DNA from 3 places in the Lelliottia jeotgali genome. Region 1 is predicted to be linked to each of the others. Evidence: predicted binding sites of a transcription regulator. Region 1 holds the regulator's gene; each other region holds the start of a gene.

Evidence for each region. The regulator PurR, encoded in region 1, represses purine synthesis genes. The targets are predictions, from matches to a motif close to CANGCAAACGTTTGCNTG.
Region 2: the regulator PurR is predicted to act here: its motif matches at 3,361-3,378, upstream of purM (phosphoribosylformylglycinamidine cyclo-ligase).
Region 3: the regulator PurR is predicted to act here: its motif matches at 2,760-2,777, upstream of tusA (sulfurtransferase TusA).

The regions. Positions count from the first base shown of each region.
Region 1 is NZ_JAENMQ010000001.1:29,011-33,509, forward strand. It holds gene punR (DNA-binding transcriptional activator PunR) at 1-729, shown strand, start outside; gene purR (HTH-type transcriptional repressor PurR) at 748-1,773, opposite strand; gene cydH (cytochrome bd-I oxidase subunit CydH) at 2,070-2,159, shown strand; gene JBO43_RS00165 (MFS transporter) at 2,322-3,488, shown strand; gene sodB (superoxide dismutase [Fe]) at 3,527-4,108, opposite strand; gene JBO43_RS00175 (C40 family peptidase) at 4,230-4,499, opposite strand, start outside.
Region 2 is NZ_JAENMQ010000001.1:1,272,931-1,277,429, reverse strand. It holds gene ppk1 (polyphosphate kinase 1) at 1-1,385, opposite strand, end outside; gene purN (phosphoribosylglycinamide formyltransferase) at 1,630-2,271, opposite strand; gene purM (phosphoribosylformylglycinamidine cyclo-ligase) at 2,268-3,305, opposite strand; gene JBO43_RS06020 (6-phospho-beta-glucosidase) at 3,576-4,499, shown strand, end outside.
Region 3 is NZ_JAENMQ010000017.1:10,462-14,960, reverse strand. It holds gene JBO43_RS21535 (AI-2E family transporter) at 1-4, opposite strand, end outside; partial or broken gene JBO43_RS21530 (MFS transporter) at 114-1,363, shown strand; gene JBO43_RS21525 (DcrB family lipoprotein) at 1,370-1,927, opposite strand; gene JBO43_RS21520 (7-cyano-7-deazaguanine/7-aminomethyl-7-deazaguanine transporter) at 2,000-2,665, opposite strand; gene tusA (sulfurtransferase TusA) at 2,839-3,081, shown strand; gene zntA (Zn(II)/Cd(II)/Pb(II) translocating P-type ATPase ZntA) at 3,223-4,499, opposite strand, start outside.

The sequences.
Region 1 (4,499 bases):
GGCGTGTGGTTTTTGAAGGAAGGGCGATCTGTTATCAAAAAAATGATGATCACCCGCGAACAATGTCAGCAGATTGCCAACGGCTGGCGCGGTCATCTCGCCATTGCGGTGGATAACATCGTCAAACCCGAACGCACGCGCCAGATGGTGGTCGATTTCTATCGCCACTTTTCAGACGTTGAGCTGCGCGTGTCGCAGGAGGTGTTCAACGGCGTGTGGGATGCGCTGTCGGACGGCAGGGTAGAGATGGCCATCGGCGCAACGCAGGCGATCCCGGTGGGTGGACGCTATGCGTTTCGGGATATGGGGGCGTTGAGCTGGACCTGCGTCGTCGCCCGCGATCATCCTCTCGCCGCGATAGAAGGGCCGCTGAGCGATGACACGTTGCGCAACTGGCCGTCGCTGGTGCTGGAAGATACGTCGCGATCGCTGCCGAAACGCATCACCTGGCTGCTGGATAACCAACGGCGCGTGGTGGCCCCTGACTGGGAAACCTCGGCGACCTGCCTGTCGGCTGGCTTGTGCGTCGGGATGGTGCCGGTGCATTTCGCACGTCCGCGTATAGATCGCGGCGAATGGGTGGCGTTAACCCTGGAAAACCCGTTCCCGGATGCAGCGTGTTGCCTGACCTGGCAGCAAAACGATATGTCACCGGCGCTGGAATGGCTGCTGGCCTATCTGGGAGATAGCGAAACGCTGAACAGAGAGTGGTTGAAGGAGCCGGAATAACCGGCCCCTCAGAGGCGATTAACGACGATAGTCGCGGAACGGACCGTCAGCGACGGAGCGGCGTTCAATCAGGCGCGGGTGGACTTCAATCGACTGTGACTCTTCACGTTTGCTGACGATGCGGTCCATCAGCATGTTAAAGGCGGTTTCACCCAGCGAGTCTTTCGGCTGGTGAATCGTCGTCAGCGCCGGAGTGAAGTAACGGGCGTTGCGCACGTTATCGTATCCGATTACCGAAATATCCTGCGGCACGCGTAAACCAAGCTCATCTGCTGCGCAAAGTGCGCCCATCGCCATAATATCGCCACCGATAAAGACCGCGGTTGGGCGATGTGACTGGGAGACAATCTGCTGCATCGCGCGATAGCCGGATTCCGGTTCGAAGTCGCCCTGCACGATCCAGTTTTCTGGCACCGTGATCAGCGCTTCTTCCATCGCTTTCATAAAGCCAGCCAGACGACCAGCACCAGTATTACGCTCCAGTGGGCCTGGGATCACGCCGATTTCGCGGTGACCGCGTTCAATCAGGTAACGGCCCGCCATATAGCCACCTTCAAAGGCGTTGTCGTTCACTGAATCGGTGAAATCGGCGCGGGTATCGCCCCAGTCCATGACCACCATAGGGATGTGACGATACTCTTCGAGCATCGACAGCACGGATTCCGGATATTCAGAACACATTACCAGCAGGCCATCGACGCGCTTTTGCGCCATCATCGACAGGTAAGCACGCTGTTTTTCCTGGCTGTTCCAGGCGTTACCCAGGATCAGGGTGTAGCCCTTCTGGAAACAGTTTTTCTCAACCGCTTCGATGATTTCCGCAAAATAGGCGGCTTCGCTGCTGGTCGCCAGCAGTCCGATCGATTTAGTGTGATTCACTTTCAGGCTGCGCGCTACGGCACTTGGGGAGTAGTGCAGTTCTTTGATAGCTGCCCACACGGCGTTGCGCGTCTCTTCCGCAACAAAACGTGTTTTGTTAATTACATGTGATACGGTTGTAGTGGAAACGTTTGCGCGTTTCGCCACATCTTTAATTGTTGCCATTACATGTCACTCCAGACCATATCTTAAACTCCTGAAATACTTAAAGGTAAACGTTTGCCTTCTCTCACCCTTATCTCGCAATGTGAATTGCGATACGCCGGGAAAACGACTCAAAACGTCAGGAGGGGGTCAGTGGCCGGTACGCTTATAAATTTAGCGTGGAATTTTGTCTTATCTTGATGAAAAGGGGAAGCGCAAAAACGGTTATCAGTCTAAATCCAGGAAGATTTTTGGGGTAAACTGTGTAAAAATGAGCAAGCTCACTTTTCGTGGGGTGATTAAAAGGAGAAAAATTGATGAGTGCCGATCTTAAGTTTTCGCTGACCACTACCGTTATTGTGCTGGCTTTGATTGTTGCAGCAGGTCTTACCGCAGCCCTGCACTGATTTAAACGGGGGAGAGTTCTCTCCCTCGTCTCTTCTCCCGATTGTTACTCATCCCGCAAAAATCTTTTGCTAATTTGTTAACTTCTCATTTTTTGTGATTGATGTCATGCTTTTGACATCTTAGTCCCGTGTCGCGCGATGACACGGTTTGCGGAGTTAACAATGAAAATCAACTTTCCCTTGCTGGCCCTGGCGATTGGCGCTTTTGGCATCGGCACTACCGAGTTTTCCCCGATGGGACTCCTGCCGGTGATCGCCAAAGGCGTGGACGTCTCTATTCCGGCAGCGGGTATGCTCATCAGCGCTTATGCGATAGGGGTGATGGTCGGTGCGCCGCTCATGACCTTGCTGCTCTCACATCGCGCCCGCCGCAATGCGCTGATCTTCCTGATGGCGATTTTTACCCTCGGCAACGTGCTGTCGGCGATTGCGCCGGATTACACTACGCTACTGCTGTCGCGCATTCTGACCAGCCTGAACCACGGCGCGTTCTTTGGTTTAGGGTCGGTGGTAGCCGCGAGCGTAGTGCCAAAACACAAGCAGGCTAGCGCGGTGGCGACCATGTTTATGGGCCTGACCATCGCCAACATTGGCGGCGTTCCGGCGGCGACATGGCTCGGTGAAGTGATTGGCTGGCGCATGTCTTTCCTCGCAACGGCCGGACTTGGCGTGGTGGCGATGGTCGCACTGTTATTCTCTCTGCCGAAAGGCGAGGCAGGCGAGCGCCCGGATGTGCGCAAAGAGCTGTCGGTGCTGGTGCGTCCACAGGTGCTGTCTGCTCTGTTAACGACGGTGCTCGGTGCAGGCGCGATGTTCACGCTCTACACCTATATCTCTCCGGTGCTGCATGACATTACCCATGCGACACCGCTGTTCGTTACGGGGATGCTGGTCCTGATTGGTGTCGGTTTCTCGCTGGGTAACTATCTTGGTGGCAAGCTGGCGGATCGTTCTGTGACCGGCACGCTGAAAGGATTTCTGACTCTGCTGATCGTGATTATGCTCGCCATTCCGTGGCTGGCGCGCAATGAGTTTGGTGCGGCCATTGCGATGGTGGTGTGGGGGGCTGCGACCTTCGCGGTGGTTCCACCGTTGCAGATGCGCGTGATGCGGGTGGCGCACGAAGCTCCCGGTCTGTCGTCTTCCGTGAATATCGGTGCCTTTAACCTCGGCAATGCACTTGGTGCGGCTGCGGGTGGGGCGGTGATTTCGGGCGGGCTGGGGTACAGCTTTGTTCCGGTAATGGGGGCAATTATCGCCGCACTGGGTCTGTTGCTGGTCCTGACGTCGGGGCGCAAACAGCCGGAACCCGTTAGCGTCACCGAGTAATCAAAAAACGCAGAAGGGCTGCCCCTTCTGCGTCTCAGTTATGCAGCGAAGTTTTTCGCCACAAATTCCCAGTTAACCAGTGCCCAGAAGTGCTCAAGGTAGTTCGGGCGAGCGTTACGGTAATCGATATAGTAAGCGTGCTCCCACACATCGACGGTCATCAGCGGTTTGGCGCTGGTGGTCAGTGGGGTGCCTGCGTTAGAGGTGGAAACGATAGCCAGTTTGCCATCCGCCTCTTTTACCAGCCACGTCCAGCCAGAACCGAAGTTCTTAATGGCTGCGTCAGTAAACTTCGCTTTAAAATCAGCAAAGCTGCCGAAGGCCGCATTAATCGCCGCAGCCAGTTCACCGGTCGGTTCACCGCCCGCGTTTGGCGCCAGGCAGTGCCAGTAAAACGTGTGGTTCCACACCTGAGCGGCGTTATTGAATACGCCGCCTTCAGAGCTACGCACGATCTCTTCCAGTGTTTTGCCTTCAAACGCGGTGCCTTTCACCAGGTTGTTCAGGTTTGTGACATAGGTCTGATGGTGTTTGCCGTAGTGGTATTCCAGGGTTTCCGCCGAAATGTGCGGAGCCAGGGCGTCTTTTGCATACGGTAATGCAGGTAATTCGAACGACATTGCTTCTCTCCTTATTATAGTTTGCGCATCAATAACCCTATTGAGTGCAGGGATAGAGTAGCAAATTGAAAGGGGAGGCAAAAGAGGAACTTACCCTGCTGGCGGAGCAGCAGGGCAGGGATTAGCGGATCGTTTTTGGCGTCATCACGCGGCGTGCGCCGACGTAGTGGCGAACCCAATAATCTTCGCTGAGGGAAGTGATTTGAATATCCTGACCGCTACGCGGAGACTGAATGAATTTTCCGTTGCCCACGTAAACGCCTACGTGGTCAGCGGTGCCACGACCCTGAGTGCGGAAGAACACCAGATCGCCGCTTTCGAGTTCACCGCGATCGACGGACGCCGCATCGCGCAGGTGATACATCTCGTTTGCGGTACGCGGAATACGGAA
Region 2 (4,499 bases), 1.2 Mb from region 1:
GTTTTCTCGTTAAAGTTACCGGTCCCGATGTGGGCGTAGCGCACCACGTCGTCACCTTCTTTACGGGAAATCAGGAACAGTTTGGCATGAATTTTCAGGCCAGGCGCGGAGAATATGACGTGTACACCGGCTTCCGTCAGACGACGCGCCCAGTGGATGTTCGCTTCTTCGTCGAAACGGGCCTGCAGCTCAACCACTACCGTCACTTTTTTACCGTTGTGGGCAGCGTGAATCATCGCATCTATGATGCGCGAGTCTTTCGCCACGCGGTAAATGTTGATCTTAATAGCCAGCACGTTCGGGTCGAACGACGCCTGACGCAGCAGTTCCAGCACGTGCTCAAAGGTGTGGTAAGGATAGTAGAGCAGCACGTCACGCTCACGGATGGCGTCGAATCCGTTACGGAATTTATCGAACCAAATATGGCGCAGACGCGGCAGCGGCTTGTTGACCAGGTTAGCTTTACCTACGTTCGGGAAGCCAATAAAGTCTTTAAAGTTGTGGTAACGCCCGCCCGGCACGATGGAGTCGTAGCGGGAAATGGTCAGCTTGTCGCGCAGCATTTCCACCATCGCGTCTGGCATATCTCGCTGATAAACAAAGCGCACCGGTTCGGCGGTCAGACGCTGTTTCAGGCTGGAGGACATCAGCTCCATCAGACTGGCTTCCATCTCGTGCACCAGATCGTATTCGGCGTCGCGGGTCATTTTCATGGAGTAGGCGTTCAACGCATCGTAATCGAAGAAGCCTTTGAAAATGTCGTCCAGGCAGTAGCGCAGAATGTTGTCCAGTAGGATCATCGGCTTGCGGCGGCGCGGGGTTTCCGGCGGCAGGTTCACAAAGCGCGGGACTTTATCCGACGGGATCTCCAGCAGCGCGTAGCGAATGGAGTCGCCACGAATAATTTCAACCGCCAGATAGGTGTAATCGTCTTTCAGGAACTGCACCAGATCGGTTTCGCGATTGATAAGAATAGGGGTGATGTGCTGGCGCAGATAATGCTTGAAGTAGTGGCGTAGCCAGGTTTGTTGGTTGGCGGAAAGCTGGCGTTCGTTAATCAGGAAGATCTGGTTACGCGCCATTTCGAGCAGCAGCTCGTTGTACAAACCGTCAAATTCCTGGTCTGCTTTCAGGACGCGCGCCTGGATTTTACCCAGAAGGTGGCGCGAATGGGAGTTCAGGCCTTGCTCTTCGCTGATGATGATCCGCCGCTTCAGTTCAGCAAAACGGACTTTATAGAATTCATCCAGGTTATTGGAATAAATACCCAGAAAACGCATACGTTCAATCAGCGGATTGCTTTTATCAGCCGCTTCCTGAAGTACGCGCTCGTTAAACGCTAACCAGCTTAGCTCTTTCTCGATGTATAACTTTTCCTGACCCATTACAACTTACACTCCGTTTCAATCACGGGACGCAGCAAATCCGTCTCGATTCTATTATGGCGAGCTTTGACACGAGATGTCCAACTGTGCCAGAAAAGTATGACAGTTAATTTTTTTTCTGGGGGAATTTAGGGAGTTGGTGGGGATAAATGCGGGACCGCAAAATAATGCCCGGCGGCGCTGCGCTTGCACGGGCCTACGGTTTTGTAGGTCGGGTAAGCGTAAGCGCCACCCGACAAACAGACTACTCGTCCGCCGCATGTCCCTGCGCGGGCAGCTTAACGCCATCCAGCCAGGCGGCGTTATCGCGCATCTCAAGACGCCCGTCGACAAACCAGCTCACCACTAAAGGATAGATGGCGTGTTCCTGAGACTGGACGCGTTCGGTGATGTCGTCTTCGTCATCGCCGTCAAACACCGGAATTTTCGCCTGCAGGATTACTGGCCCGCCGTCCAGCTCGTCGGTGACGAAATGCACGGAAGTACCATGCTCCTCATCGCCATTTTCCAGCACCTGACGATGCGTATGCAGGCCAGGATATTTCGGCAGAAGAGAAGGGTGGATGTTCAGCAGGCGCCCGGAATAGTGCAAAACAAACGCCGGGCTTAAGATACGCATATAACCGGCTAGCACCACGACATCCGGCGCATAGGCGTCGATCTCCTGCACCAGCTCCCGGTCAAACGCTTCACGACTGGCAAACTGAGAGGCTTCCAGCGCGTGCGCTGGGATATGTGCATCCCGCGCCCGCTCAAGGCCGAACGCGTCGGCCTTGTTGCTGAATACTGCGCGAATGGTGCCATTGATCTGTTTCTGTTTGCAGGCATCGATAATAGCCTGCAAATTGCTTCCGTTTCCGGAAATGAGCACCACGATATTTTTCATTCAATGACCACGCGCTGTTCGGAATCAGACGCTTTGATGATACCGATTTTCCACGCGTTTTCACCTTTCGCCTGCATCAGCTCAACGGCTTTATCCGCTTCGCTGGCAGGCAGAGCAATCAGCATGCCGACGCCGCAGTTAAAGGTGCGATACATTTCGTGCTGGCTGACGTTGCCCGCGGTTTGCAGCCAGTTAAACACAGCCGGCCACTGCCAGGAGGACTCGTCGATCAGCGCCTGCGTATTGTCAGGCAGAACGCGCGGAATATTTTCCCAGAAGCCGCCACCGGTCAGGTGCGCAATGGCGTGAACGTCAACGTTCGCGATCAGGTCAAGAATGTTCTTCACGTAAATACGGGTAGGTTCCAGAAGATGATCGGCCAGCGGTTTACCTTCAAGCTCGGTGGTTTCCGGGTCGCAGCCGCTGACTTCAAGAATTTTACGCACCAGGGAGTAACCGTTGGAGTGTGGACCGCTGGAGCCCAGCGCAATCAGGACATCGCCATCGGCCACTTTGCTGCCGTCGATAATTTCTGATTTTTCTACTACACCGACGCAGAATCCTGCGACGTCGTAATCTTCACCGTGGTACATCCCCGGCATTTCTGCGGTTTCACCACCGACCAGTGCACAGCCAGACTGCAAACAGCCTTCAGCGATACCGGTAATCACGCTGGATGCAGTATCCACGTCCAGTTTGCCGGTCGCGTAATAATCGAGGAAGAAGAGGGGTTCCGCACCCTGCACCACGAGGTCATTCACACACATGGCCACCAGATCGATGCCGATGGTGTCGTGGCGTTTGAGATCCATCGCCAGACGCAGTTTCGTGCCCACGCCGTCAGTGCCAGAAACCAGAACAGGCTCACGATATTTTTGCGGCAGTGCGCACAGCGCGCCAAATCCACCCAGACCACCCATCACTTCAGGGCGACGGGTCTTTTTGACCACACCTTTGATTCGGTCAACCAGCGCATTACCTGCGTCAATATCAACACCGGCATCTTTATAGCTGAGAGAAGTTTTGTTGGTCACGGCTTAAGTCCCCACGCATAGCATAGTAAGAAAAATCGGCGCAATTCTAACAGTCCAGGCAAACGTTTGCGAGCCTATTCTGCGGTCAAAAAAAGTCGCTGCAAATTTACACATTTATACATCGGGCGCAGACAAACTTGATGCCGTTCACGAAAATGAAACCGGTTTCGGTAATCTGCTTGCAACAGGCTACACCATTGCACATGATTTGACTGAAACCGGTTTCTGTAATTGTTTTTGCAGAAAATAACGCAGAATGAGGGAAAAGGCATGCCAGGATTTAAAGAAGGTTTTCTGTGGGGCGGCGCGGTGGCGGCGCATCAGCTGGAAGGCGGCTGGAAAGAGGGCGGTAAGGGGATCAGCGTCGCAGACGTAATGACCGTTGGAGCTCACGGCGTACCGCGTGAAATCACCCAAGGCGTCATTCAGGGCAAAAATTACCCGAACCACGAAGCCATCGATTTTTACCATCGCTACAAAGAAGACATCAAACTTTTTGCCGAACTGGGCTTTAAATGTTTCCGCACGTCCATTGCCTGGACGCGCATTTTCCCGAAAGGCGACGAGCTGGAGCCGAACGAAGCCGGTTTGAAATTCTACGACGACCTGTTTGACGAGTGCCTGAAATACGGCATCGAACCGGTAATTACCCTGTCGCACTTCGAAATGCCTTTCCACCTGGTCACCGAATACGGAGGCTGGCGCAACCGTAAGCTGATCGACATGTTTGTGCGGTTCGCCAGCGTCTGCTTCAAGCGTTATCAGCACAAAGTGAAGTACTGGATGACCTTTAACGAGATCAACAACCAGGCTAACTTCCACGAAGATTTTGCGCCGTTCACCAACTCCGGCCTGAAGTATGAAGAAGGCGAAGATCGCGAGCCGGTGATGTTCCAGGCTGCACATTACGAACTGGTGGCCAGTGCCCTGGCGGTAAAAGCCGGACGTGAGATCAATCCGTCCCTGCAAATTGGCTGCATGATTGCCATGTGCCCAATCTACCCGTTGAGCTGCGCGCCAAACGACATCATGATGGCGATGAACGCCATGCACCGTCGCTACTGGTTTACTGACGTGCACGTGCGCGGGAAATATCCGCAGCATCTGCTGAACTACTTTGAGCGTCGTGGTTTTGAACTGGATATTACTGAAGAAGACGTTGCGGCATTGAAGCAGGGCTGTGTGGATTACATC
Region 3 (4,499 bases), on a different contig from region 1:
TCATGCTGATTCCTTTTGTTGTATGCCCGTTAAGTGTAGTGCCTGGGGACCGCTTCGTTTGACGCCGTTAATCTGAAAGTCGCTGCTGCTTTTCGTGGCATGACGTGGTAATAGTGAAACACTGTTGCAAAAAACCAGGTAAATCTTCATGCCCGTACCCGCCGCCGAACCGGCGCTGAGCGGATTGCGCCTCAATCTGCGTATTGTTTCTGTCGTCATGTTTAACTTCGCCAGCTATCTCACCATTGGTCTGCCGCTGGCGGTACTGCCGGGCTACGTCCATGACGTGATGGGGTTTAGCGCCTTTTGGGCGGGGCTGGTGATTAGCCTGCAATATTTCGCCACGCTGATGAGTCGCCCGCAGTCGGGGCGCTATGCGGATCTGTTTGGGCCAAAAAGCATTGTCGTGGTGGGATTATGCGGCTGTTTCCTGAGCGGTCTCAGCTATTTTCTGGCAGCGACCACCAGCGGCTGGCCGCTGTTGAGCCTGGCATTGCTGTGCCTTGGGCGCGTGATTTTGGGTATCGGGCAAAGCCTCGCCGGAACCGGCTCGACGCTATGGGGCGTGGGCGTGGTCGGAAATGCACATATTGGGCGCGTGATTTCGTGGAACGGGATTGTCACCTACGGCGCGATGGCGCTCGGTGCGCCGCTGGGCGTAGTGTGTTACGCGTGGGGCGGTCTGCAAGGTCTGGCGATAACCATTATGGTAGTGGCGCTGATGGCGATTTTACTCGCGCTCCCACGACCGAAAGTGAAAGCCAGCAAAGGCAAGCCGCTGCCGTTTCGCGCGGTGCTGGGGCGCGTCTGGCCCTACGGCATGGCGCTGGCGCTGGCGTCCGCTGGTTTTGGCGTAATCGCCACCTTTATCACCCTGTTTTATGACGCCAAAGGCTGGGACGGCGCGGCGTTCGCTTTGACGCTGTTTAGCTGTGCGTTCGTGGGCGCGCGCCTGCTGTTTCCGAACGGCATCAACCGCCTCGGCGGGTTGAACGTGGCGATGATTTGTTTTGGTGTGGAGATTGTCGGCCTGCTGTTGACTGGAATCGCCAGCGAGCCGTGGGTGGCGAAAATCGGCGTATTCCTCGCGGGCGCAGGCTTCTCGTTGGTCTTCCCGGCGCTGGGCGTGGTGGCGGTGAAAGCGGTGCCGCAGCAAAACCAAGGCTCGGCGCTGGCGACGTATACGGTGTTTATGGATATGTCACTGGGGATTACCGGGCCGCTGGCCGGGCTGCTGATGGCGTATGCGGGCGTGCCGGTGATTTATCTGGCGGCGGCGGGGCTGGTGTCGGTGGCATTGTTGCTCACCTGGCGCTTAAAAAAACGGCCCCCGGCGCAAGCGACGGAGGCCGTTGAATCGTGATGATAATTACTGGATCACGATGGTATTGATAATGTTTTCCGCTGCGGTCTGCGCTTTCTGCTGATCGTCCGCTGGCAGGGTAATTTGCAGGGTCAGCAGTTTGCCGTCGACTTTACCGAGCACCACGGAGGAGTAGGCGGTCTGGCCTTTGGCAGAGATAATGCTGTCCAGCTGTTGCAGGGTGTGGCCTTTCAGTTCGATGGACTTGTTGGTCACTACCTGCAGCTGCGGATCGCGGCTACGCTGTTGATCTTCCAGGCGCTTGGTCAGCACCGCCAGATCTTCGTTAGCGTCGTCACCGACAATCACGATCACTGCTTTCTGCCCGGTGGCATCGGAATAGACGTGCATGTTGTTCGCCTGCGTACCCAGCTTGCCGCTCTGGTCGGTCATATCCGCCGGCAGAGAGAAACTGAGTTTGCCATCCATCAGACTCACCGGCTGACCGGTAGCATTGCTTTCAGCGGAAGCGCCCTGAGCAGGGGTTTTCGTATCGCTGTTATCACAGGCTGCAAGACCCACGACCAGCAGGCCAATCCCGACATATTTAACCAGATTGCGCATTAACATCTTCCTTTCGATAAACGGCCATAACGGCTCATTCATCCATCTTATCACAACTGATAAAGCGAACCTTTAACCGGCCTGCAATGCCGAGATTTCAGATTTATCCGCCAGCCTTTTCATCAGCATATTCAGCAGCACGCCGTACATCGGCAGGAAGAACACAATGCTGATCAGCACTTTGAAGCAGTAATCCACCAGCGCGATTTCCATCCAGTGGGCGGCCATAAAGGCATCCGGGCTGCGCCAGAAAGCGATGAAGAAGAAGGCCAGCGTGTCGCTGACGTTACCGAACAGCGTGGACGCCGTCGGTGCCATCCACCAGCGGTGATTCTGTCTAAGGCGGTTAAACACATGAACGTCGAGGATCTGTCCCAGCGCGTACGCCATAAAGCTGGCGGCAGCGATTCGAGCGACAAACAGATTGAAGTGCGTCAGCGCCTCAAAGCCCTGCCAGCTTCCCATGTAGAACAGGGAAGAGATGACGTACGAGATGAACAGCGCAGGCAGCATCACCGCAAAGATAATGCGTCGGGCCAGCGGCGCGCCAAAGATACGCACGGTTAAATCGGTCGCGAGGAAGATAAACGGGAAGCTGAATGCGCCCCAGGTGGTGTGGAAACCAAAAATAGAGATCGGCAGCTGCACCAGATAGTTACTGGAAGTGATCACCAGTAGATGGAATAGCGATAGCCAGAACAACGCTTTTACGCGCTGCGATTGAGAGAACTGCGTCATATTGTGACCTTTTTGATGGATATTTGGGGTGAGGGAACCCAATAAAAACGGTCGCATCATACTGCGTTCAACGTTCTTTGCAATGGCTAATTTTCGCGCAATCGTTAACCTGGTTTGCTTTGGGCAAAACGCGGCGTAAACTACAGCCGTTTTTTGATGTGAATGAGACGATGATGACCGACCTGTTTGCCAGCCCAGACCATACCCTTGATGCGCAGGGCCTCCGCTGCCCGGAGCCGGTGATGATGGTGCGCAAAACCGTGCGCACGATGCAAAGTGGTGAGACGCTGCTGATCATTGCTGACGATCCTGCCACCACCCGCGATATCCCGGGTTTTTGTACCTTTATGGAACATGAGCTGGTGGCTCAAGCCACGGAATCCCTTCCGTATCGGTATCTGGTGCGCAAAGGGTAGTTGCTTTTCGCCGGGTAGACCCGGCTTACAACATCATCGCTTTTTGCCCGGCGGCGCTTCGCTTGCACGGGCCTACGAAATCATCGCTTCGTTATTTGCACAAATTCGTAGGCCGGGTAAGGCGAAGCCGCCACCCGGCGTTTATGACCTCCGACGCAACAACCGCAGCGCGTTCGCGGTCACCAGCACCGTCGCACCCGTATCCGCCAGCACCGCCAGCCACAGGCCCGTTATGCCTAATAGCGTGGTGACCAGGAAAATCCCCTTCAGCCCCAGCGCAATCGTGATGTTCTGACGAATATTGGCCCGCGTCGCACGTGCCAGCGAAATCATCTGCGCCAGACCGGTCAGGCGGTTATGCGTCAGCGCCGCATCGGCGGTTTCGAGCGCCACGTCGGTGCCGCTACCCATCGCAATCCCAATCGTGGCGGCTTTCATCGCCGGGGCGTCGTTAATCCCGTCGCCGACCATCGCCAGCGGCGTCTGAGCATTGAGCGCAGTGACTGCCTGCACTTTGTCTGCCGGTAATAATCCCGCTCTGAATTCCAGATCTAACTCTTTGGCGATGGCCGCCGCCGCGCGTGGGTTATCTCCGGTCAGAATCACACCCTGAATCCCCAACCGATGCAGCGCCGCAACCGCCTCTTTGGCGTCGTCGCGCAAAGTATCGCGCAGAGCCAATACGCCTTTTGCCACACCGTTGACGACGATGATGACCACCGTTTGCCCGGCCTGTTCCCGCTCGCGGATTTGCGGGCTGAACTCGTCAGCCGGGAATTTATCAGCGGCGCAAATCAGCACCTTGCTGCCCTCAACGATGGCTTCGATACCCGATCCCATCAGCGCCCGCTGCGCGCTGGCGGCGGGAATGGTCAGCCCACGCGACTGCGCTTCACGCACAATTGCCTGCGCCAACGGGTGAGTGGAACCCTGCTCGACGGCGGCGGCCAGCGCCAGCAATGCGTCATCGGCGGGATACATCCCCGTCACCTGCGGTTTGCCGACCGTCAGCGTGCCGGTCTTATCGAACGCAATCTGCTGAATCTGGCTTAATTGCTCCAGCGCCGCACCGCCTTTAATCAACGCCCCCTGTCGTGCGGCTGCCGCAAGGCCAGACGTAATGGCCGCAGGCGTAGAAATCACCAGTGCGCATGGACAACCGATTAACAGCAGCGTCAGCCCCTTGTAGATCCACGCCTCCCACGGCGCGCTGAACAACAGCGGCGGAACAATGGCCACCAGCAGGGCAATCAGCATAATGACCGGCGTGTAGATGCGGCTGAAGCGGTCGATAAAACGCTCGACGGGCGCGCGGCGCTCTTCGGCTTCTTCAATCAGCCTCAGGATGCGGTCAATGGCGCTGTCGCCGGGTTCGGAAAGCACCGTGAGCTGCACCAGACGATCCACGCTGGTCGCGC